Regions from separate parts of the Pedococcus sp. P2_D9 genome, predicted to be linked through region 1. Evidence: riboswitches for the same ligand, from Rfam matches in the RefSeq annotation. Region 1 holds a riboswitch; each other region holds the start of a gene.
The links. Region 1 has a riboswitch for S-adenosylmethionine ahead of metX (homoserine O-acetyltransferase MetX). Riboswitches for the same ligand answer to the same signal wherever they lie in the genome.
Positions count from the first base shown of each region.

Region 2: another riboswitch for S-adenosylmethionine. It lies ahead of ssuE (NADPH-dependent FMN reductase); the one in region 1 lies ahead of metX (homoserine O-acetyltransferase MetX).
Region 3: another riboswitch for S-adenosylmethionine. It lies ahead of AC1DXJ_RS17330 (aminotransferase class V-fold PLP-dependent enzyme); the one in region 1 lies ahead of metX (homoserine O-acetyltransferase MetX).

Region 1 covers NZ_JBFUEI010000005.1:89,681-96,979, forward strand. The annotation lists gene AC1DXJ_RS10545 (ABC transporter permease) at 1-23, opposite strand, end outside; gene AC1DXJ_RS10550 (ABC transporter ATP-binding protein) at 33-791, opposite strand; gene AC1DXJ_RS10555 (DUF1048 domain-containing protein) at 788-1,171, opposite strand; gene AC1DXJ_RS10560 (PadR family transcriptional regulator) at 1,174-1,527, opposite strand; gene AC1DXJ_RS10565 (RNA polymerase sigma factor) at 1,690-3,354, opposite strand; gene AC1DXJ_RS10570 (universal stress protein) at 3,604-4,005, opposite strand; gene metX (homoserine O-acetyltransferase MetX) at 4,115-5,251, opposite strand; SAM riboswitch class IV at 5,269-5,379, opposite strand; gene AC1DXJ_RS10580 (DUF4192 domain-containing protein) at 5,472-6,554, opposite strand; gene AC1DXJ_RS10585 (YkvA family protein) at 6,733-7,104, opposite strand; gene AC1DXJ_RS10590 (EcsC family protein) at 7,236-7,299, opposite strand, start outside.
Region 2 covers NZ_JBFUEI010000006.1:129,750-137,048, forward strand. The annotation lists gene AC1DXJ_RS11905 (DUF6308 family protein) at 425-1,069, opposite strand; tRNA gene AC1DXJ_RS11910 (tRNA-Phe) at 1,639-1,715, opposite strand; gene AC1DXJ_RS11915 (NADP-dependent oxidoreductase) at 1,888-2,811, shown strand; SAM riboswitch class IV at 2,967-3,081, shown strand; gene ssuE (NADPH-dependent FMN reductase) at 3,367-3,942, shown strand; gene AC1DXJ_RS11925 (ABC transporter substrate-binding protein) at 3,942-4,997, shown strand; gene AC1DXJ_RS11930 (ABC transporter ATP-binding protein) at 4,994-5,839, shown strand; gene AC1DXJ_RS11935 (ABC transporter permease) at 5,839-6,732, shown strand; gene AC1DXJ_RS11940 (LLM class flavin-dependent oxidoreductase) at 6,769-7,299, shown strand, end outside.
Region 3 covers NZ_JBFUEI010000012.1:103,329-110,627, reverse strand. The annotation lists gene AC1DXJ_RS17335 (FtsK/SpoIIIE family DNA translocase) at 1-1,445, opposite strand, end outside; SAM riboswitch class IV at 1,836-1,948, shown strand; gene AC1DXJ_RS17330 (aminotransferase class V-fold PLP-dependent enzyme) at 1,989-3,398, shown strand; gene AC1DXJ_RS17325 (ribonuclease J) at 3,523-5,208, opposite strand; gene dapA (4-hydroxy-tetrahydrodipicolinate synthase) at 5,205-6,095, opposite strand; gene AC1DXJ_RS17315 (thymidylate synthase) at 6,291-7,100, shown strand; gene AC1DXJ_RS17310 (dihydrofolate reductase) at 7,161-7,299, shown strand, end outside.

The DNA of each region.
Region 1 (7,299 bases):
TCGCCGAAGAAGTGCGTGGTCATCGGTGCTCCTCAGTGGTTCGTGCCGACGAGGGCGAAGAAGACGTCCTCGAGGGTGGGTTGCTTCTCGACGTACTCGACCGTGGCCGGCGGCAGCAGCTGCTTGAGCTCGGCGAGGGTGCCGTTCACGATGATCCGGCCCTCGTGGAGGATCGCGAGCCGGTCGGCGAGCTGTTCGGCCTCGTCGAGGTACTGCGTCGTGAGCAGCACCGTCGTGCCGTGCGCGGCGAGCTCCTTGACGGCCTGCCAGACCTCGATGCGCGCCTGGGGGTCGAGCCCGGTCGTCGGCTCGTCCAGGAAGACGACCGGCGGACTCCCGATGAGGCTCATGGCGAGGTCGAGACGGCGGCGCATGCCGCCCGAGTACGTCGACACCCTCCGACTCGCCGCGTCGGTCAGTGCGAACCGTTCGAGCAGCCTGGCTGCGACCACGCCGGGGTCCTCGAGGTGCCGCAGCCGTGCGACGAGGACGAGGTTCTCCCGTCCGGTGAGGATCTCGTCGACGGCGGCGAACTGTCCGGTCAGGCTGATGGACTCACGCACCCGGGCCGGGTGGGTGCCCACGTCCTCGCCGTCGATGACAGCCGTCCCCGCGTCGGCCTTGAGCAGCGTGGCGAGGATGCGCACGACCGTGGTCTTGCCCGCCCCGTTCGCCCCGAGCAGGGCGAAGATGGTTCCCGTCTCCACCTCGAAGTCGACACCTCGGAGCACCTCCAGGTCCTTGTACGACTTCTCGAGGCCCCGCACCTGGATGGCAGCGTCGGTCGTCATCGGTCCTCACCTCCCTTGGCGTCACCTTCCTGGGCGTCGTCGATCGCCTTGGTGAGGCGGGCGCGCTCCTTGTCGATCCACCGGGTGCCGGTGTAGGCCTGCGCGAACGCCTCGGCGAAGTCGACGGGGTCCTCGCCCACGATGGCCCGCACAGGGGTTCCGTCGGCAGCGGCCCGGTCCCAGAGGTCCGCGAGGTCTCCCAGCATCGTGACGGCGATGGTGCCGTCCGTGATGCCCCCGTAGTACATGAGGTACCGCTGCACGGCCTTGGCCGCAGCGCCGTACGGTTCCGGCAACGCGTCGATGCGGGCCTTGTACGCCCGGTACTGCTTCTTCTGCTCCCACGAGCCGGTGACGGTCTCGATCCACTTGGCTGCCATGCCTACTTATCTCCTTCGTCCGGGCTCTGGGCGTTCTCACTGCGGAGCTGGTTGAGACGTTCGGTGAGGAAGCTCCAGGTCCTCCAGAACTCTTCGAGGTGCTCGCGCCCCTGCGCGTTGAGCGAGTACACCTTGCGCGGCGGGCCCTTCTCGGACGGGACCTTCTCCACGTCGACCAGGCCGCGCTGCTCGATCCTGACCAGCAGCGCGTAGACGGTGCCCTCGGCGATGTCGGAGAAGCCCTGGTCGCGCAGCCAGGCGGTGATCTCGTAGCCGTACGCCCGCCGAGCGAGAAGGATGGCCAGGACGATCCCCTCCAGCGTCCCCTTGAGCATCTCGGTCTCCTGCTTGCCCATGGAACCTCCCTTCGCTACTCAGTGTTAATGACTACCGGTAGATAGTAACACTGAGTAGCGGCGTCAGCGCAAGCCCCGACGACAGGCGGGAACGACGAACGCCCCCCGAGTCTCGGAGGGCGTTCGTGTGGAGAGGTATGCCGGCCAGCGCCGGACCGCGCGTCAGTCCAGGTAGTCGCGCAGCACTTGGGACCGGCTCGGGTGGCGCAGCTTGCTCATCGTCTTGGACTCGATCTGACGGATCCGCTCACGGGTCACGCCGTAGACCTTGCCGATCTCGTCGAGCGTCTTCGGCTGGCCGTCGGTGAGCCCGAAGCGCATCGAGACGACACCGGCCTCCCGCTCGGACAGGGTGTCGAGCACCGAGTGGAGCTGCTCCTGCAGCAGCGTGAAGCTGACCGCGTCGGCCGGGACGACGGCCTCGGAGTCCTCGATGAGGTCACCGAACTCGCTGTCACCGTCCTCACCGAGGGGGGTGTGCAGGGAGATGGGCTCGCGACCGTACTTCTGGACCTCGACGACCTTCTCCGGGGTCATGTCGAGCTCCTTGGCGAGCTCCTCCGGGGTGGGCTCGCGCCCGAGGTCCTGGAGCATCTGGCGCTGCACGCGGGCCAGCTTGTTGATGACCTCGACCATGTGGACCGGGATGCGGATGGTGCGGGCCTGGTCAGCCATGGCGCGGGTGATCGCCTGGCGGATCCACCACGTCGCGTAGGTCGAGAACTTGTAGCCCTTGGTGTAGTCGAACTTCTCCACCGCACGGATCAGGCCGAGGTTGCCTTCCTGGATCAGGTCCAGGAAGAGCATGCCGCGACCGGTATAGCGCTTGGCGAGCGACACCACGAGGCGCAGGTTGGCCTCGAGCAGGTGGTTCTTGGCCTTCTTGCCGTCCTGGGCGATCCACCACAGCTCACGCTTGAGCTTCATCTCGATCTTGTCGCCCGAGTTGAGCCGCTCCTCGGCGAACAGCCCGGCCTCGATGCGCTTGGCGAGCTCGACCTCCTGCTCGGCGTTGAGCAGGGCGACCTTGCCGATCTGCTTGAGGTAGTCCTTGACCGGGTCGGCGGTGGCACCGGCGGTGACGACCTGCTGGACAGGAGCGTCGTCCTCGTCGTCATCGCGCAGGACGAAGCCGGAACCCTCGTCCTCGTCGTCCTTCTTCTCGTCCTCGGTGTCGTCCTCGACGACGACGTCCTCGAGCTCGGACTCGACCACGTCGGTGGGCTCTGCCGGCACCGCCTCGTCGTCGCCGTTGCCGGCCGCGTCAGCCGCCGTGGCAGTAGCGTCCGTGGCCTCGGTCTTGGCTGCCGACTTCGTGGTCGCGGCCTTCTTCGTGGCCGGGGCTGCCTCGCCCGCGGCTGCGGCGGCGGCCTTCTTCGTCGTGGTCGCCTTCGCCGGCGCCGTCTTGCTGGTCGCAGCCTTCGCGGTCGCAGTCTTGACGGGGGTGTCCTTCGCCGACTCGGCCTTCGGCGACGCAGCCTTGGCCGTCGACTTGGCGGCAGGTGCGGCAGTCTTGACTGCCGTCTTGGCGGCCGCCTTCTTGGCCGGCGCGGTCGTCGTCTTCTTGCGGGTGCTCGTCGCAGCCACCGCGCGTGAGGCGGTGGCCGAGTCGAGGGTCACGTGGATGCCCTGCTCGTCCAGGGAACGCAGCACAGCCTTCATCCGCGTGGGTGCGATCTCGGCCCCCTCCAGGGCATCACGCAACTGACCACTGTCGACCGAGCCGTTGGTGCGGCCCTGCTTGAGCAGCTTCTGCAGTGCGGGGTGGGAGAACTCGGGGGGAAGAGACGGTGCGGGGCTCGCAGCCTTCTTGGACACAGGCGACACGGACTACCTTTCGTCGCGGACTCGCGGCACGGCGCACGTCATCACAGCCATGCTTGAGGATGTCTGTGACAACAACAGCGGGAGTGGAAGTATTGCCGAGATCGGCTGGGCTGGACCCTGACGAGATCTCGTTGATGACATTGTAAAACGAGTTGCCCGCAGATCACGCATCGGCACACTGCCGACACGGCGCGATGTCCCGCTGGACAGCCATGGAGAGCCGTGCCGGACCGGTGCAGACCGGTCGCCTCAGGCGTCGGCCTTGACGGCCAGGACGGGGCACGACGCGTCGAGCAGGATGCGCTGGGCGTTCGAGCCCAGGATGAGCTTGCCGACGGGGGTGCGACGACGCAGGCCGATGACGATGAACTCCGCGTGCTCCTCCTCGGCCACTGCGATCAGGTCCTCGGCCGGCTCGTTGCCCCGGACGAGCTGACGCACCTCGTGCTCCAGCCCCTCCTCGTCCAGCTCGCCCTGGATGCGGGAGAGGTCGGCATCGAAACGGTTCGCCTCCTCACTGTCGAAGTCTCGGCCACCGCGCTGGGAGTTGATGACGATCAGCTTGGACTTGCGTAGCAGCGCCTCGTCCGCGGCCCGGCGCAGAGCCGCCCGCCCTTCCTTCGTCGGCACATATCCCACAACGATGGCCACAGGGACCTCCTACGTTCAGTTGACCGAGTAGCGGTGCGACCGGGTGGTGGACCCGGGGCACACCAGGCGACGGCAGCCGCTGGGCCCGACCGTACCGGAAATCCCCCCGTCAGGCAGGGCCTGCGAGAACCCGGGCCACGATCTGCCCGACCTGCTCGATCTCGATGAGGAACCCGTCGTGGCCGTAGTCGGAGTGCACGGTGTGCAGCTGGGCCGCCGGGACGGCGTCGGCGATCTCTCGGGACAGCCGCGGCGGGTAGAGCCGGTCCGAGTCGACGGCGACCACCGCCACCTGAGCGGAGATCCTGGCGAGCGCCGCGGCGACTCCCCCACGGCCTCGTCCGACGTCGTGGGAGTTCATCGCCTCGGTGAGGACGACGTAGGAGTTGGCATCGAATCGTCCGGCCAGCTTGCCGGCGTGGTGGTCGAGGTAGGACTCGACGGCATAGCGGCCGTGACCGCCCAACGGGTCCTCCGCCTCCTGCGGCTCGCGACCGAAGCGCTCGTGCAGCTCGAGCTCGCTGCGATAGGTGACGTGCGCGATCCGCCGCGCGATCCCGAGCCCGGTCTCGGGACCGGGGCCGCGCTCGTAGTAGTCGCCGCCGTGGAAGTCGCCGTCCGCGCGGATCGCCAACAGCTGCGCCTGACACCAGCCGATCTGCTCCGCCGTGGCGTATGCCGTGCTGGCCAGCACGATGGCCATCGCGACCCGTTCGGGGTGGGTCACCGCCCACTCGAGGACCCGCATCCCGCCCATCGAGCCACCCAGGATGGCGTGCCAGCGGTCGATGCCGAGGACGTCGGCGAGCAGGGCCTCGGTCTGCACCTGGTCACGCACGGTGACGAAGGGGAAGCGGCTCCCCCACGGGGCACCGTCGATGGCCGGCGAGGACGGGCCGGTGCTCCCCTGGCAGCCGCCCAGGACGTTGGCGGCAACGACGAAGTAGCGGTCGGTGTCGAGCGGCCGACCGGGGCCGATCAGCCCGTCCCACCAGCCCGGCGTCGGATGACCAGGACCGGTCGGTCCCTCGACATGGCTGTCACCGGTGAGGGCGTGCTCGACGAGGATGGCGTTGTCACCCGCGGCGCTGAGCTCACCCCAGGTCTCGTAGGCCACCCGCACCCCGGGAAGGACGCCACCGCGCTCGAGCTCGACCGCGCCGAGGTCGACGAACTGGCGTCGACCGACCGGGTCACCGTCGCGCCAGGCACCTGACGTCGCTCGTGGTGGGGAGGTCGTGGTCATCGAAACTGCTCCTGTGGCGCTCGCGCTTGCCGCCCAGGTCAGGGTCGGCCGGGTCTTCACCCGGGGCACCCCACCGCGAGGAGGGTTGCCGCCCAGCAAGCCGGGGCTTGGTGCTGGGACTCATGACCTGGCGACCATCATACGAGGAGGCCGTCGGCGTGTCCGCGGCGTCCGCACGATGGACGCGTCGTCCCCGCCGAGCTGCGCGCGAGCACTTGGGTCAGCCCGACCGCAGCTCGGCCGCGCGCTGCGCGCCGTGGCTGCCGGGACGCACGCCGAGGTCGAGCATGCGCTCGAGCAGCTGCGCCAGCCGGTAGTCGGGGCGCGCCCGGAGCGCCCGGTCCACGCAGGTCCGGGCCAACGCGCCGTCGCCCTGCCACCAGGCACAGTTGGCGAGCACGGTGAGCGCCGGAGCCGCGTGGTCGTCGGGGACCGACCTGACCAGGGACTGCAACCTCGCCAGGAGACGGCGACCGGCCCCGGCCGACGGCCCTGCCCCCGGGCTGCGGTGCCAGGTGGGAGCCGGCAGCGTGCAGCGCAAGGCGTCGACGAGGTCCGGCGACAGGGAGTCCAGGGGCAGGGCACCAGGGCACAGCCAGGCCACGAGTCCGTCGCGCAGCGCGAGGTCCTCCAGGCTGCGCACGAGCAGGCAGACCTCGGCGGGCCCGAGCTCTGCGACCTCGGGCGCGCCACCGGTCACGTCGCACACCACCGACCAGCGCGACAGCGCCTCGAGCCGACGGGCAGCATCGAGGCGTCCCGACTCGGGCTCCGAGCCGCTACCCAGCTCTGCTGCCACCGCCTCGGCGAGGACTGGGTCCGCGGCGACGAGGTCCGCGATCGCGGACCTACCCGGGAGGGGCGCGATCTCGAGCCCGACGTACTCGGCCACGGCGGGGGTGTCGGCCGCCTCCGGGACCGGCGCGCCCTCGGCCGGACAGCATCCGTCGGCGCAGTCGATGGCGAACCAGCGCCCGTCGCGGACGACGAGTCGGTCCAGGACCTCGAGGTCGGCCTCGGTCGCCAGGCGACGCACGGCGTCCAGACCGGGCCGGCTCGAACCCGCCGCCGTCTCGTAGCCGACGAGCATGACCGCCTCGGGCCGGTCCTGCAGCAGCGGAGCCACGAGGACGCGGCCGACCTGCTCCGCGTCCTGGGGTGGTGGCAGGTCGATCCGCTCGATCAACCCGACGCTGCGACCGTGGAGGGCGACCAGCACGATCGAGTCCTGGGGGTGGTAGCCGAGCTGGTAGGGCAGCACGGCGACGACATCGGCCGGGCCGCGCAGTCTGATCTGGCTCATGGGCCAACGCTGGCCTCCCGGGGGCCTTCGGGTCAGGGGCCGGAGCCAGCCCTGTGGACAGGCGCACCCACGCCGACGGGGTGGGGCTGCTCCGCGCCGCCACGGCGCAGCAATGGCGTCCTCACGGCCCGCCACGCCCTCGACACACCCCGACCGAGCGGATGAGGACGTGCTGGAGTCAGCGGACGACGTCGCCCTCGACGGTCTCGTGCGCCCTCGCCGGCGTGGTGCGCTCCCAGGCCAGGAACGACTCGGTCTCGTTGACGACGGTCGCCGCGATCCACGACACCACCACCGCGTCGTCGGCGAGGCCGAAGACGGACAGCGCCAGCTCGGGGATCAGGTCGATGGGCGACACGACGTAGGCCACCGCGCCGAGAACCATCAGGAGCCGACCGCGGGTGGTCCCGGCATACTCGCCGCGAAAGGTGGCCCGGAACAGCCGGGGCAGGCTCATCAGGCGTTCACCCAGCGCGGGCGATCCCGGACGGGTCGCGGTGCGGACTGCGGTGGCGATGGTGCGCAGGGCACCGAAGCGGGTCATGGCCATGGTCAGACTCCCGTTGTTCGAAGGCGCAGGCTCCGGGCACCACGATGGCCCGGACACGGTTCAAACGACCTGGGTGCCCCGGTGATTCCCGGCGCTCCCCCAGCCTGCGTCCAACCGGCGCAGCACGCCACTCAGAAGCCAGTGGCCCTGGGCGGGAACTCGTGACGCGCGTGGTCGGCGATCTTCTTGAGCAGG
Region 2 (7,299 bases), on a different contig from region 1:
GCAGTGTAGTGGCCGACTCCGGCGGGCGCGCGTGTCTGCCGAGTCTGGTGGTGAGGACTTTCTCTACTGGCTTAAACGCGGCTCCGCCGCGAGCCGCGCCTGCGGCGCGGCCATGCCGGGTATGCGGCCTGGCGGCCGTTCCGGGCGCGGCCGCGCCGAGGGCGGCACATGCAAGTAGCGCCCTGACCACCTCCCAGGACGCTGCTCTCAACTCCGACTCAGCTCACCGTCTACTGCACTGTTGACGGACGGGGCGGGCGGGCGCACGGCTGCCGTAAGCCCCAGCCAGCACCTTCCGGCCTATTTTCCGCCTTAAGACCCGTTCGGTTGGCGCCCGTACCGGCATCGCAGCCGGTCACCTTCCGGCTCCCCGCCCTCGAGTCAATGCGCAGACCCGCCCGCCCGGCCTCGGCGCAAAGTGCACCTACGTGCCGGGTGGGGGATTGGCGTGCGTCCAGAGGACCACGTCCAAATGCCGCAACCGAAGGTTCGGGTCCCCAATCCTGACGCCTGGCTTCTGCGCGGCGCGGTCCACAACCTCGTCTAGGGCCCGCAGAAGATGGTCCGTGCTCAGGAGATGCTTGAACACCAACCAGTCGAGCGCGTAGCTCTTCGAGGCGCGCGTGCCCAGCAGCTTGGTCACGTCGTTGTCTCGGACAGGAAACAGGTCTGGTCGTTTGCGAGCGCACACCTTCGCCGCGGTCACCCAGCGGTCGGACGTCGCAACATGGTGAGGCGCCAACGCCATCTTCACGGTGTCGTAGAACAGACCCATGGCGGACAGCGTCTCGAGCCCGGAGGTCTGCAGATTCCGATCGAGGCCGAGCTCGTCGAGAGCCAATAGCCGGCTCAAGTGAGCCGAGGTTGCACCCGGCTCCAAGATTCGCCGGGCCGCCATCTGTGGGATCTCGACATTCAGGAGCGTGACCGCGAACAGATCGCTCGCCTCGATGGCATACGGATCGTTCGGGTTCACCGTCACAAACGCAGCCCCGGCATAGTCGCCCTCCCACCGGTAGTACGCGGCCAATCTCTCGACCGCTGTGTCCGTATTCGAGAGGATGGACATGACTCGCTCGGTGGCCTCTGAGAGGAGGGCAACAGGCGCTTGGGTCCAGCCGTTCGGCAACGCTGTGCCAGGTTCTGTCATGCCAGACAGCATGTCGGAAGGCGCGGACAGCCCACGAAGCCTCCCTCACGCGTGGGCACAATTTGGGCACACGAGATCTGAGAACGGCCCAACCGATGGCGTCAGATTCGTACGGCTGGTGCTCCTGACGCCACTGCCGCCGACGTCGCCCCAGGGCCAAAGACGCTCGTAATGAATAGCTCAGCACATATCGGACATGCGTTCCTCGACGTCGGTCCGGTGACCAGAGCCGGGGGGCATGGGCTAGAAGCCGGCCCTCCGCGGACGCCGCGGTGAGCGCAGCCTCTAACGGCCGGATCGTCCCGGGCGCGGCCATCTGCTTGAGCTGCCCGAGTCTGTTGACCTCGAGATTTCGTGCAACATCTCGTGCAACATCTCTCGGCTATTGCCGGTTAATCGCGGTCATTGGCGGCAAGCCGCCCCTCCTCAACGGAGGGCGAGAGATACGCAAAGCCGCAGGTCACGGGTCCCTGACCTGCGGCTTTGGGTGGTGGCCAGGGGCGGGGTCGAACCGCCGACCTTCCGATTTTCAGTCGGACGCTCGTACCAACTGAGCTACCTGGCCGTGGGTGCATGTGCGTGATGGTGACCATGCAATGCAGAACATGCGATCGCGGCGGCCTCGTGCCGAAGCCCGGGGGACCGTCGCGACTGCAGGATCATAGCCGATCCGTGCTGCCCCCTCACAACCGACGGTCATCGCGGAATACCCCGTGGGTGGCGACGTTGCCCCCACCATGAAGGCAATCACCTTCGCCGAGTACGGCGACCCCGACATCCTCCAGCTCACCGACCTCCCCGACCCCAAGGTCGGCCCCGGCGAGGTGCTCATCCGCGTGCGCAGCGCAGCCGTGAACCCTGTCGACTGGAAGGTCATGAAGGGCTATCTCGACGGCCTCATGGTCGTGGAGTTCCCCGCGATCCCGGGCTGGGACGTCTCGGGAGTCGTCGAGGCGGTCGGCCCCGACACCCCCGAGTGGGCCCCCGGCGACGAGGTGATCGCCTACGCCCGCAAGGACTGGGTGCAGGGCGGCACCTTCGCCGAGCTTGTCACCGCGCCCGTCCGCACGGTCGCCCGCAAGCCGAAGTCCCTCGACTGGCACCAGGCGGCGGGCCTCCCGCTTGCCGGCCTCACGGCATACCAGCTGATCGCTCGGCTGGGACTCAAGGATGGCGAGACGGTCCTCGTGCACGCCGCCGCCGGTGGAGTCGGTCTCTTCGCCGTGCAGATCGCCCGAGCTCTCGGCGCGCGCGTGATCGGCACCGCCTCCGAGGGCAACCACGAGTTCCTGCGCGGGCTGGGTGCAGAGCCGGTGACGTATGGCGCGGGGCTGGCCGAGCGCGTACGTGAGCTGTCGCCCGACGGCGTGGACGTCGTGGCCGACTTCGTCGGCGGGGTCCTGGACGTCACGCAGGCCGTTCTCGCCGACGGTGGACGGCACGGGTCGATCGCCGACGGCACCGTCGCCGAGGCCGGTGGCATCGCCGCATGGGTGCGGCCCAACGCCGAGGACCTGACTGCGCTGGGCGACCTCGCCGACGCGGGTCGGCTGACCGTGCCGGTGGCCGACGTGTTCGCGCTCGCGGATGCGGCTGAGGCGTTCGAGCTGAGCCAGACCGGGCACGTCCGCGGCAAGATCGCCATCGAGGTCAGCGTCTGACGGACCCTGGCGGGCCCCCGCCACGCATATGACGCCTGTCCAAAAGGGCGCCCGCGCAACGGATTCCGTGCGTGGGCGCTCTTTGTCGTCCCACCATGCGAGAGGCATATCCTACTTATTTGATAGGCAATGAAGGAACCGCTACCTTCGACGTAGGTCATGAGCTCCAGTGACAAGCCCCGGCTCGCTGGACGGCAACCCTCCCACTCGCGGTGGGGTGCTCCGGGTGAAGACCAGGTGGCAGTCGGACGACTGCCGCAAGCGCGAGGCTCTCGAGCCTCATCCGAGGACGGAAACCCATGAAGGACAACGGATCCAGGCAGGCAGTCGATCGCTCCTGTCTACCCGTCCTGCGCAGGCACATCGACCTGCTCAGGGTTTCCAGCGCACTCTGTCGCCCCTGACGCGCGCCCTCGTCGTTCGTCGGCTTCAGCCGGTCTCCGACCTGCGCTCGTAGGTCTGTTCGACGACTGCTACCTCGAAACCCATTCTCCTCCAACGGTTCTGCGCCTCGGCGCAGGACCGGCGATTCCCCTTGCCCGAAAGGATCCACCCATGGCTGTCATTGCCACGATCTCCAGCAGTCCCTCCCCCTCCTCCAAGACCGACGCCGTCCTCTCCGACATCGCAAGACAGCTCCAACGCGCCGGCCACGTCGTCGTCCCCATCGTGTTGCGGGACCTGCCCGCCGGCCCACTCCTGCGCGGTGACGCCCACGACCCCGAAGTGGCACGCGCCGTGGCTGCGCTCGAGGCGGCAGACGCGGTCGTCGTGTCCACCCCGGTCTACAAGGCGGCCTACGGCGGCCTGCTCAAGACCTTCCTCGACCTGCTGCCGCAGTTCGCGCTGCGGGGCAAGGTCGTCCTGCCGGTGGCCACCGGCGGCACGCCCGCCCACGTGCTGGTCGTCGACTATGCCCTCCGCCCCGTCCTGGCGAGCCTGTCGCCGAGCAGCATCACCCCGGGCTGGTTCGTCCTGGCCGACCACGTGAGGCTCGTCGACGGGGGTGAGGCCTTCCTCGACGAGGCTGCCCTGCGACCGCTGCGCGAGGTCACGACCGTCTTCCTCGACACCGTGGCAGGCCGCTCGCTGGTTACCGCGGGTGCCGTGCTCCGCGAGGCGGTGGCCTGATGCGCGCGATTCGTGGTTCCTTCACCGCGAGCCGGGCGCTGATCGCCTCGCTGGCGGCGGCCCTGCCACTCGTCCTGGTGTCCGGCTGCTCGCTCCCGTCGAGCGAGGCCAGCACGTCCGCGAAGGACAAGGGGCCGGTGACCATTCGCTACCAGGGGTGGGCCAACTCGGTGTCGCTACCCGAGCTCGCCTCCGACCTGGGCTACTTCCCCACCCTCAAGCTCAACTGGGTCGGCAACACCACCAGCGGTCCCCAGGACATCCAGTCCGCGGCCACGGGGCAGACCGACTTCGGCGGTGCGTTCTCCGGCGCCGTGGTCAAGCTCATCAGCGCAGGCGCCCCGGTCAAGGCCGTCATCAACTACTACGGCGAGGACGCCAGGACGTTCAACGGCTTCTACGTCAAGAACGACAGTCCGATCCGGACCCCGCACGACCTGATCGGCAAGAAGGTCGCTGTCAACACTCTGGGGGCGCACGCCGAGGCGGTCATCGACACCTACCTGAAGAAGAACGGCCTCACGCCGGAGGAGATCAAGCAGGTGCAGCTGGTCCCACTGCCCCCCAACGACACCGAGCYGGCCGTCCGGCGTGGGCAGGTCGACGTCGGCACCCTCTCGGGGGTCCTGCAGGACCACGCCATCGCCACGGGTGGGCTGCGGTCGCTGTTCAGCGACTACGAGCTGTTCGGCGCCTTCAACGGTGGTCAGTACGTCCTACGGGACGACTTCATCGCCAAGCATCCGGCGGCAGCCAAGGAGTTCGTCACCGGGGTCGCCAAGGCGATCGAGTGGGAGCGCACGAGCTCTCGCGAGACCGTCATCACGCGGTTCACCACCATCATCGAGAAGCGTGGTCGCAACGAGAAGACCGACAACCTCAAGTTCTGGAAGAGCGTGGGAGTCGCCAGCAAGGGCGGCTTGATCAGTGACCAGGACTTCACCCGCTGGGAGCCGTGGCTCGTCGACAGCGGGGTCCTCGAGCAGGGCGCGCTCAAGCCCCGCGACCTCTACACCAACGACTACAACGGGCTCGCGTCGAAGGCGTCCTCATGAGTGCCCACATCGAGCTGCGTGGCGTGACCAAGGAGTTCGCGCTCCGCCCGACCAGGGACCAGCCGCAAGCACGCCCGCTGGTCGCGCTGGACGACGTGTCCCTGGAGGTGCCACGCGGTGAGTTCCTCACGCTGGTCGGACCGAGCGGGTCGGGCAAGACCACCTTGCTCGACCTCCTCGGCGGGCTGAGCCGCCCCACGAGCGGCAGCGTCCTCGTGGACGGCGCCGAGGTGACCGGTCCCGGTCTCGACCGGGGCATCGTCTTCCAGCAGTACGCGCTCTTTCCCTGGCGGACCACCCTCGCCAACGTGACGTTCGGCCTCGAGCAACGGGGACTGAGTCGCCGCGAGCGCACCGAACGGGCCCGCGAGAACCTGGCCCTCGTGGGGCTCGAGGGGTTCGAGGACCGGTATCCACACGAGCTCTCCGGTGGGATGAAGCAGCGGGTCGCGATCGCCCGGAGCCTGGCCTACCAGCCCGGCATCCTGCTCATGGACGAGCCGTTCGCTGCCCTTGACGCGCAGACCCGTGAACAGCTGCAGGACGAGCTGCTGCGGATCTGGCGAGCCACCGACACGACTGTCGTGTTCATCACCCACGGCATCGAGGAGGCGGTCTATCTCGGCCAGCGCGTGGCCGTCCTGAGCGCCCGGCCCGGGCGTCTCAAGGCTCTCGTCGACGTCGACCTCGGCGACCGCGAGTCCACCACCGACCTGCGGTCGGACCCCCGCTTCGTGCACTACCGGCACGAGGTCTGGACGCTCCTGCACGACGAGGTGCGCCGCGCCCAGGACGCCGGTCATCTCAAGATCCAGCCCGACGGCACAGAGAAGGCAGCCTGATGAGCACCGCAACCCTGGACCCAGGTCGTGATCTGACAGTGCCGACGCAGCCCGGCCCGGCACCCGAGGCGAGCGTGGCTCGGCCGGCCGCCACGCGGCATACCTGGTGGGGTGGCGCCGCGCGCCGCCTCGGGCGGGGGACGCGCAGGTCTGCTGCCGTCGTGCTTTTCCTCCTGTTGTGGGAGTTCGGCACGCAGTACCTGCTCGACCCCGCGCGCAAGGTGTTCCTCCCCCCGTTGCACGAAGTGCTCCAGGCGTGGTGGGGGCTGGTCCAGAGCGGCCAGCTCCAGCAGCACGTCGCGGCCAGCCTGACCCGGTCGGTGATCGGGTTCAGCGTCGCGGTCGTCGCGGGCATCGGGCTGGGACTCGTGGTGGCCTGGTACGACGGCCTGCGCGAGTTCCTCACGCCGCTGCTGGAAGCCTTCCGCAACACGGCCGCCCTCGCGCTCCTGCCGGTCTTCGTCCTACTGCTCGGGATCGGGGAGACGAGCAAGATCTCGATCGTCGCGTACGCGAGCTTCTTCCCGGTGCTGCTCAACACGATCGCCGGGGTGCGCACGGTCGACCCGCTCCTCGTCAGAGCCGCCCGGTCGCTGGGGCTGGGCAGCCTGAGGCTGTTCCAGAAGGTGGTCCTGCCCTCGGCGGTGCCCACCATCTTCACGGGCGTCCGCATGGCTGGGACGGCGTCGATCCTGGTCCTCATCGCGGCCGAGATGGTGGGTGCAAAGGCGGGGCTGGGCTACCTGATCGTCAACGCCCAGAGCAGCTTCCAGATCCCGGACATGTATGCCGGCATCCTCACCGTCTCGCTGTTCGGGCTCCTCGTGAACACCGTCCTCGTCCGGCTGGAGCGGCACTTCTCGCGCTGGCGCGTCGCTGCCGCGGCCCGCTGACCAGCACCCCACATCCGTTGAAAGGAAAGGTGAACCATGTCCACTGAACACCGAGAGCTCCATCTCAACGCCTTCATCATGTCCACCGGCCACCACGAGGCGGCCTGGCGCCATCCTGACGTCGAGCCGGCCCGGGCCCTCACCTTGCAGCACTACGTCGACATCGCCCGGACGGCCGAGCGCGGCCTGCTCAACTCGGTCTTCTTCGCCGACGGAGTGGCGCTGCACGGCAACGTGAAGCACAACACGCACAGCGCGTTCGAGCCCCTCACCCTGCTCTCGGCCCTGGCCGCCTCGACGACCCACGTCGGGCTCATCGCGACCGCGTCGACGACGTACAACCACCCCTACACGCTGGCTCGCGCGTTCGCCTCGCTCGACCACCTCAGCGGTGGGCGGGCCGGGTGGAACATCGTCACGAGCGCCGGGCAGGACGAGGCGCGGAACTTCGGGCTCGAGGGTCGCCCCGACCACGAGGCGAGGTATGCGCGGGCCACCGAGTTCGTCCAGCTCGCCCAGGCGCTCTGGGACTCCTTCGACGACGAGGCCGTCATCGCCGACAAGGGG
Region 3 (7,299 bases), on a different contig from region 1:
ACCATCGGGTGCTCGTTGCCCCGCGCTGCCTGGCTGCGGAGCACGTCGCCGAGGCTGACCTTCTCGCGGTCGGCGTTGGGGATCTCGATGCCGATCGCGGACTTGCCCGGGATCGGCGACAGGATGCGGACGTCGGCCGAGGCCACGGCATACGCGATGTTCTTGGAGAGCGCGGTGACGCGCTCGACCTTGGTGCCACGGCCGAGCTCGACCTCGTAGCGGGTGACCGTCGGTCCACGGCTGAAGCCGGTGACCTGGGCATCGATGTCGAACTGCTCGAGCACCTGGCTCAGCGACTCGACCACGCGGTCGTTCGCGGCACTGCGGGTCTTGTGCGGGGAACCCGGCTCAAGGATGGCGTTGTCGGGCAACGTGTAGGTGATGTCGCCGGCGAGCGCGAGCTGCTCGACTCGCTGTGGCAGCGGGGTCGTCGGGGGCGCCTCAAGGGCGGCCTTGACCTCGATGGCCGGGCCCTTGGCGGGCGAGGTGGTTTCGGCAGTCGCCGAAGGGGCCAGAACGCCGGGCGAGGTGGGGCGCTTCTCGCCGGGGCGGAACCGCCGACCGTCGGGTGCCACGAGAGCGGCCTGCTCGAACGCCTCGTCCCCCTCGAGCGGACCCTCCGGGTCGATCACGCGGCGACGACGCCTGGGCTTGTCCTCGACCGCGTCGGCGAGCGGGTCCTTCCCGGCGTCGACCGTCCCACGGTGGAGGAGGTGGTCGCGCAGCTCGGCGAGGCGGGTGGGGACCATGTGCACGGGCGTCGCGGTCATCACCAGGAGGCCGAAGAAGCCCAGCATCAACAGGATCGGCACGGTGCCGTAGACCGACACCGCGGCCTCGAGCGGGCTGGATGCCAGGAACCCGATGATGCCGCCACCGTCACGCATCCCGTCGGCGCCCTGGGGTGGGGTGGGGATGTCGGCGGCGACGTGGGCCAACCCCGAGGCGGCGAAGGCGAGGGCGCCCAGGCCGACACCGAGGCGGGAGTTGGCCGAGTCCTCTTGCGGCGCGCGCAGGAAGCGGATGCCCAGGAAGAGCAGGGCGAGCGGCACGGCATAGGCGACGCGTCCGAAGGTGCCTGCGACGACGGCGTGCACGACGTCGCCGAGGGCGCCCTCGAAGGCCCACCACTCCCGGGCGGCGACGAGGATCGACACTCCGATGAGGAAGAAGCCGAGCCCGTCACGTCGGTGCTCGGGCTCGAGCTCACGGGCGCTGGTGCCGACCCGGCGCACCGCGCCGCCGGCCACGTGTGCCATGCCCATCCAGGTGCCGCGGACCGCGCGCAGGGGCAGCGGCAGTCCGCCACCGCTGGCCTTGCCACGCGCGGGGGACTTGCGGGGTGTGCTGCTCTTGCGGTTGGCGGGGCGTGTTGCGGTGCCCCGGCTCCCCGACGAGCGCGACCCTGCATTTGATCGTGCTGGTGTGGACGGACGTGTCGCCATGCTCCGCAGGCTACGCGAAGGTCACACGGGACACACGCGTCACACGCGTTCCACCCGCAGGCAATGTGTCCGGATCGCCCTGGCCCGAACGGCCGAGTTGCCCTCCCCGATCGGGTACGAAGGGCAGGTAGCCCTTACCAGGGCGCACGCCCGGTGGGACGCTGGGCCTTGCGTCTGGCGGGGCCTGTGCCGACGACCAGCAGTGGTCGTCGGCACAGGCGCGCACAGGGGGAAGGGTCGCGTGGGGACGGCGATGCCGACCCGCCCCGCCAGATCGCTCGGCCCTGCCTCCGGCCACCTGGCGGTCACGGACTTCCGCCATCTCAGATCGCGGGAACCCACGCCCACGTGCTGGATCCCGCTTGACCCGTGCCGCTACCCTCGACGACAGGTCATGAGTGTCAGCGCACAGCCCCGGCTTGCTGACCAGCAACCCTCCTCCGCGGTGGGGTGCTCCGGGTGACGACCGGGCCGACTGCACCCGCAGCCGGCAAGCGCGGACTCGGGAGCTCTCGGGTCCCACCCGGACCAGGAGCTCTACCCATGTCGATCGCGAGCACCCCGCCACCAGCCTTCCGTCGCAGCGCCCCCCTCGCGCACGCCCGCACCCAGAGCCACCTCCGCCCTGTTCCCGATGCCCGGTCACTGGGCGAGGTCGGCCCGCTGCCCGCGGTCGTGTCGGAGTCGCTGCTCGTGCCGACGCTGGACGGGGCCGTGGACTACGCCAACTTCGACCACGCGGCGTCCACGCCGGCGCTGGTCAGCGTCAAGAAGGCCGTCGACACGGCGGTGCGCACCTACTCCTCGGTCCACCGCGGCAATGGCTGGGCCTCCCGGGTGACCTCGTCCTGGTACGAGCAGGCGCGGGCCGAGGTGCGGTCGTTCGTCGGGGCACGCGAGGGCGACGAGGTCGTCTTCACCCGCAACAGCACCGACTCGTTCAATCTCCTGGCGCGATGTCTGCCGCGCCACACGCAGGTCTTCGTCTTCGAGTCCGAGCACCACGCCGCGCTTCTGCCGTGGCCCCACCAGCGCACCCACCGGCTTCCGGTCCCCGGCAGCATCAGCGACGCGAGGGCGCTCCTGCGGACTGCGCTTCGCGACCACCCCGGCCGCCACCGGTTGGTCGTGCTCGCCGGCGCCTCCAACGTCACGGGAGAGATCTGGCCGGTCCGCGAGCTGGCGGCGATCGCCCGCCAGGCGGGCGCGAGGGTGGTCCTCGACGCCGCGCAGTACGCCCCCCACCGCCGCGTGGACCTGGACGACCTCGGTGTCGACTACGCCGTGCTGTCCGGCCACAAGCTGTACGCACCGTTCGGCACGGGAGTCCTGGCAGGCCGGGCGGACTGGCTGGACGCTGCGGCGCCCTACCTCGCCGGCGGCGGCGCCACCAAGTCCGTGACCGAGCGCGCAGTCGTGTGGCAGAAGGGGGCCGCACGCCACGAGGGCGGCAGTCCCAACGTCATCGGCGCGATCGCCCTCGCTGCCGCGTGCCATGCCCTGCGGGCGCACGCGGACGCGGTGGAGGAGCACGAGCGCACGCTGGGCCAGCGTCTGCTCGACGGTCTGGCCGCCATCGACGGCGTGCAGACCTACTCCCTCTTCAGCCCGGACCACGAGCGCGTTGCCGTGGCGACCTTCACCATCGACGGGGTCGACTCGTCACTGGTGTCCGCGGCCCTGTCGGCCGAGCACGGCATCGGGGTCCGGGACGGCAAGTTCTGTGCGCACCTGTGCGTCGACGCCCTGCTCGACGACCCCCACGCCGTCGGGTCCACGACCGCCGTCCGCGCCAGTGTCGGGCTGGCCACGACCGCTGAGCACGTCGAGCGGTTGCTGTCAGCCGTGGCCGAGCTCGCCGAGCACGGACCCCGCGCCGACTACGTCAACGGACCGCAGGGGTGGTTGCCGGTCGGCGACCCGCGCGCGCTCGACCTCGCGCGCCCCTGGTAGCCGCCCCCGCGGCATACCCGAGCCCCACCTGCCGCACCTTTATCGGGTGACCCGATAAAGGTGCGCTTCACCCGGAAACGGTTCTCGGGTGAAGCGCGCCCTTCTCGGGTGGAGCAGGCGCAGGCTAGGCTTGGATGACGACCGGGATGATCATCGGGCGGCGACGGATCTTGCCGCCGACCCAGCCACCGATCGCGCGACGCATGACCTGCTCGAGCTGGTGGGAGTCGGTGACGCCGTTGCCGGTGGCCTCGGCGAGCGCCTGTTCGATCTTGGGCCGCACCTGGCTGAAGATCTCGTCGTCCTCGGCGAAACCCCGGGCCTGGATCTCCGGTCCCGCGGCGATCTTGCCCGTGGCGGAGTCGATCACGACGATGACCGAGATGAACCCCTCGTCACGCAGGATCCGGCGGTCCTTGAGCAGCGCCTCGTCGAACTCACCCACCGAGGACCCGTCGACGTAGACGTAGCCGCACGGGACCGCCCCGACGATGCGCGCGACGCCGTCGACGAGGTCGACGACCACGCCGTCCTCGGCCAGCACGACCTGTTCGCGCGGCACACCGGTCTGGACCGCGAGCTCGGCGTTGGCGACGAGGTGTCGCCACTCGCCGTGCACCGGCATCACGTTGCGGGGCTTGACGATGTTGTAGCAGTAGAGCAGCTCACCGGCGCTGGCGTGGCCGGAGACGTGCACCTTGGCGTTGCCCTTGTGCACGACGTTGACACCGAGCCGCATGAGGCCGTTGATGATGCGGTAGACGGCGTTCTCGTTGCCGGGGATGAGCGACGAGGCCATCAGGACCGTGTCGCCCTCTCCCACGTCGATGCGGTGGTCACGGTTGGCCATCCGCGACAGGGCCGCCATCGGCTCGCCCTGCGACCCCGTGCAGATCAGGACGACCTTGTCGTCGGGGAACTTGTCGAGCTTCTTGACGTCGACGAGCACGCCGTCGGGCACGTGGAGGTACCCCAGCTCGGCGGCGATCCCCATGTTGCGCACCATCGACCGGCCCACCATGGCGACCTTGCGGCCGGCCGTCTCGGCGGCGTTGAGCACCTGCTGGACGCGGTGCACGTGCGAGGAGAAGCAGGCCACGATGATCCGGCGCTCCGCGTCGCGGAAGACCTTGTCGATGGCCGGCGCGATGTCCTTCTCCGGCGTCGTGAAGCCGGGCACCTCGGCGTTGGTCGAGTCCGTCATGAACAGGTCGACGCCCTCCTCCCCCAGCCGCGCGAACGCGCGCAGGTCGGTGAGCCGGTTGTCGAGCGGCAGCTGGTCCATCTTGAAGTCACCGGTGTGCAGGATCGTTCCGCCGGGTGTCCGGACGAACACCGCGAGGGCGTCCGGGATCGAGTGGTTGACCGCCACGAACTCGCAGTCGAAGACGCCCAGCTTCTCGCGCATCCCCTCTCTGACCCCGAGGGTGTACGGCGTGATCCGGTGTTCCTTGAGCTTGGCCTCGATGAGCGCCAGTGTCAGCATCGACCCCACGATCGGGATGTCGCGCTTCAGCTTGAGCAGGTAGGGCACCGCGCCGATGTGGTCCTCGTGGCCATGGGTCAGCACGATCGCCTGGATGTCGTCGAGCCGGTCCTCGAGGTACTCGAAGTCGGGGAGGATCAGGTCGACGCCGGGGTGGTGGTCCTCAGGGAACAACACGCCGCAGTCGATGACGAGCAGCTGGCCGTCGTGCTCGATGACCGCCATGTTGCGGCCGACCTCGCCGAGACCGCCGAGCGCGATGATGCGCACGCCGTTCTTCGCGAGCGGCCGGGGCAGGTTCAGCTCGGGGTGGGGATGACTCACAGCAGGCCAGACTCCTTGAGACCGGCGCGCAGGATGTCCAGGTGCTCCGGTGGTGACTCGACGAGCGGCAAGCGCACCGTCGCGTGGTCGATGACGCCGAGCTCGACGAGCGCGGCCTTGGCCATGATCGCACCCTGGGAGGTGCTCATGATGGCGTCGACGGCGGGGACCAGCCGTCGGTGGATGTCTCGGGCGCCGTCGAGGTCGCCGCCGTCGACGGCTGCGACCATCGCGGCATAGTCCTTGCCGGCGACGTGGCCGACGACGCTGACCACCCCGATGGCACCGAGGGCGAGCCAGGGCAGGTTCGCGGCGTCGTCGCCGGAGAAGTAGAGCAGGTCGGTCGCGGCCATGACCTTGGTCGAGGCCCACCCGTCGCCCTTGGCGTCCTTGACCGCGACGACCCGGTCGTGGGCGGCGAGCTCGAGGAGCGTGGCGGTGTCGAACGGGATGCCGGTGCGGCCCGGGATGTCGTAGAGCATGACCGGCAGGTCGGTCACGTCGGCCACCGCGTGGCAGTGCGCGACGAGCCCGCGCTGGGTCGGCTTGTTGTAGTAGGGCGAGACGAGCAGGAGCCCGGTGGCGCCGGCCTCCGCCGCACGACCGGCCATCTCGACGCTGTGTGCGGTGGCGTTGGAGCCGACCCCGGCGACGACCGCCGCGCGACCGTCGACGGCCTCGGCGACGAGGCGCACCATCTCGATGGACTCGTCGTCGCTCAGGGTGGCGGACTCACCGGTGGTGCCGTTGACGACGATGCCGTCGTGGCCGCTGTCGAGCAGGTGGGCGACCAGTCGGCGGGCGCCCTCGAGGTCGAGGCTTCCGTCGGGCTTCATCGGGCTGACCATGGCGGTCAGGACGCGGCCGAACGGGGACGAGGTGCTCATGCCTGCAGGCTATCGCCCCGCAGAGCACGCCCCGCGCGGCGGACACCGACCGGGACGCAATTTGGCGGGAAGGTGACGCCGAGCTGGCGGCATCGACGCGGCGACCGAGGTATGCCGCGGCGCCGGCCACGCGGCATACGCTGCGGTTTTGGTCTGCTTCGGTGCCCTGTCGCCGCCCGGCGTTACGCTGCGTCCGTGCAGCAGTATCTCGACCTCCTCGACCACGTCATGACGACCGGGACGGACAAGTCCGACCGCACCGGCACCGGCACCCGCTCCGTGTTCGGCTACCAGATGCGGTTCGACCTGTCCGAGGGCTTCCCGGTGCTCACGACCAAGAAGCTCCACCTCAAGTCGATCATCGGCGAGCTGCTCTGGTTCCTGCGCGGCGACTCCAACGTGCGGTGGCTCCAGGAACGCGGCATCACCATCTGGGACGAGTGGGCGGACGAGAACGGCGACCTGGGGCCGGTCTACGGCTACCAGTGGCGGTCCTGGCCGACCCCAGACGGCGGCCACGTCGACCAGATCGCCAAGGTCATCGAGTCGATCCGCACCAACCCTGACAGCCGTCGGCACATCGTGTCGGCCTGGAACGTCGCGGACGTCGACTCGATGGCGCTCCCGCCGTGCCACACGATGTTCCAGTTCTACGTGTCCCCCGCGGTGGACGGGCACCGGCCCAAGCTCTCCTGCCAGCTCTACCAGCGTTCGGCCGACATCTTCCTCGGCGTCCCGTTCAACATCGCCTCCTACGCGCTGCTCACCATGATGGTGGCGCAGGTCTGCGACCTCGAGCCCGGTGACTTCGTGCACACCCTCGGCGACGCCCACCTGTACTCCAACCACGTCGAACAGGCCACCCTCCAGCTGACCCGAGAGCCCCTCCCCCTGCCGCAGATGAAGATCGCGTCCGGCAAGGAGATCGACCAGTTCGACCTCGGCGACTTCGAGCTGGTCGGCTACCAGGCGCACCCCTCGATCAAGGCGCCCATCGCGGTCTGAGTCAGGCCGCGGACCGTGCGGGCCCGGCGGTGACCTCCGCGTGGTCGCTACCCTGTGCCCATGACCAACGTGACGCTCATTGCCGCGGTCGGCCGCAACGGCGTCATCGGGGCCGACAACGACATGCCGTGGCACCTGCCCGAGGACTTCGCCTACTTCAAGCGGACGACCATGGGCCATCCGATGGTCATGGGACGCA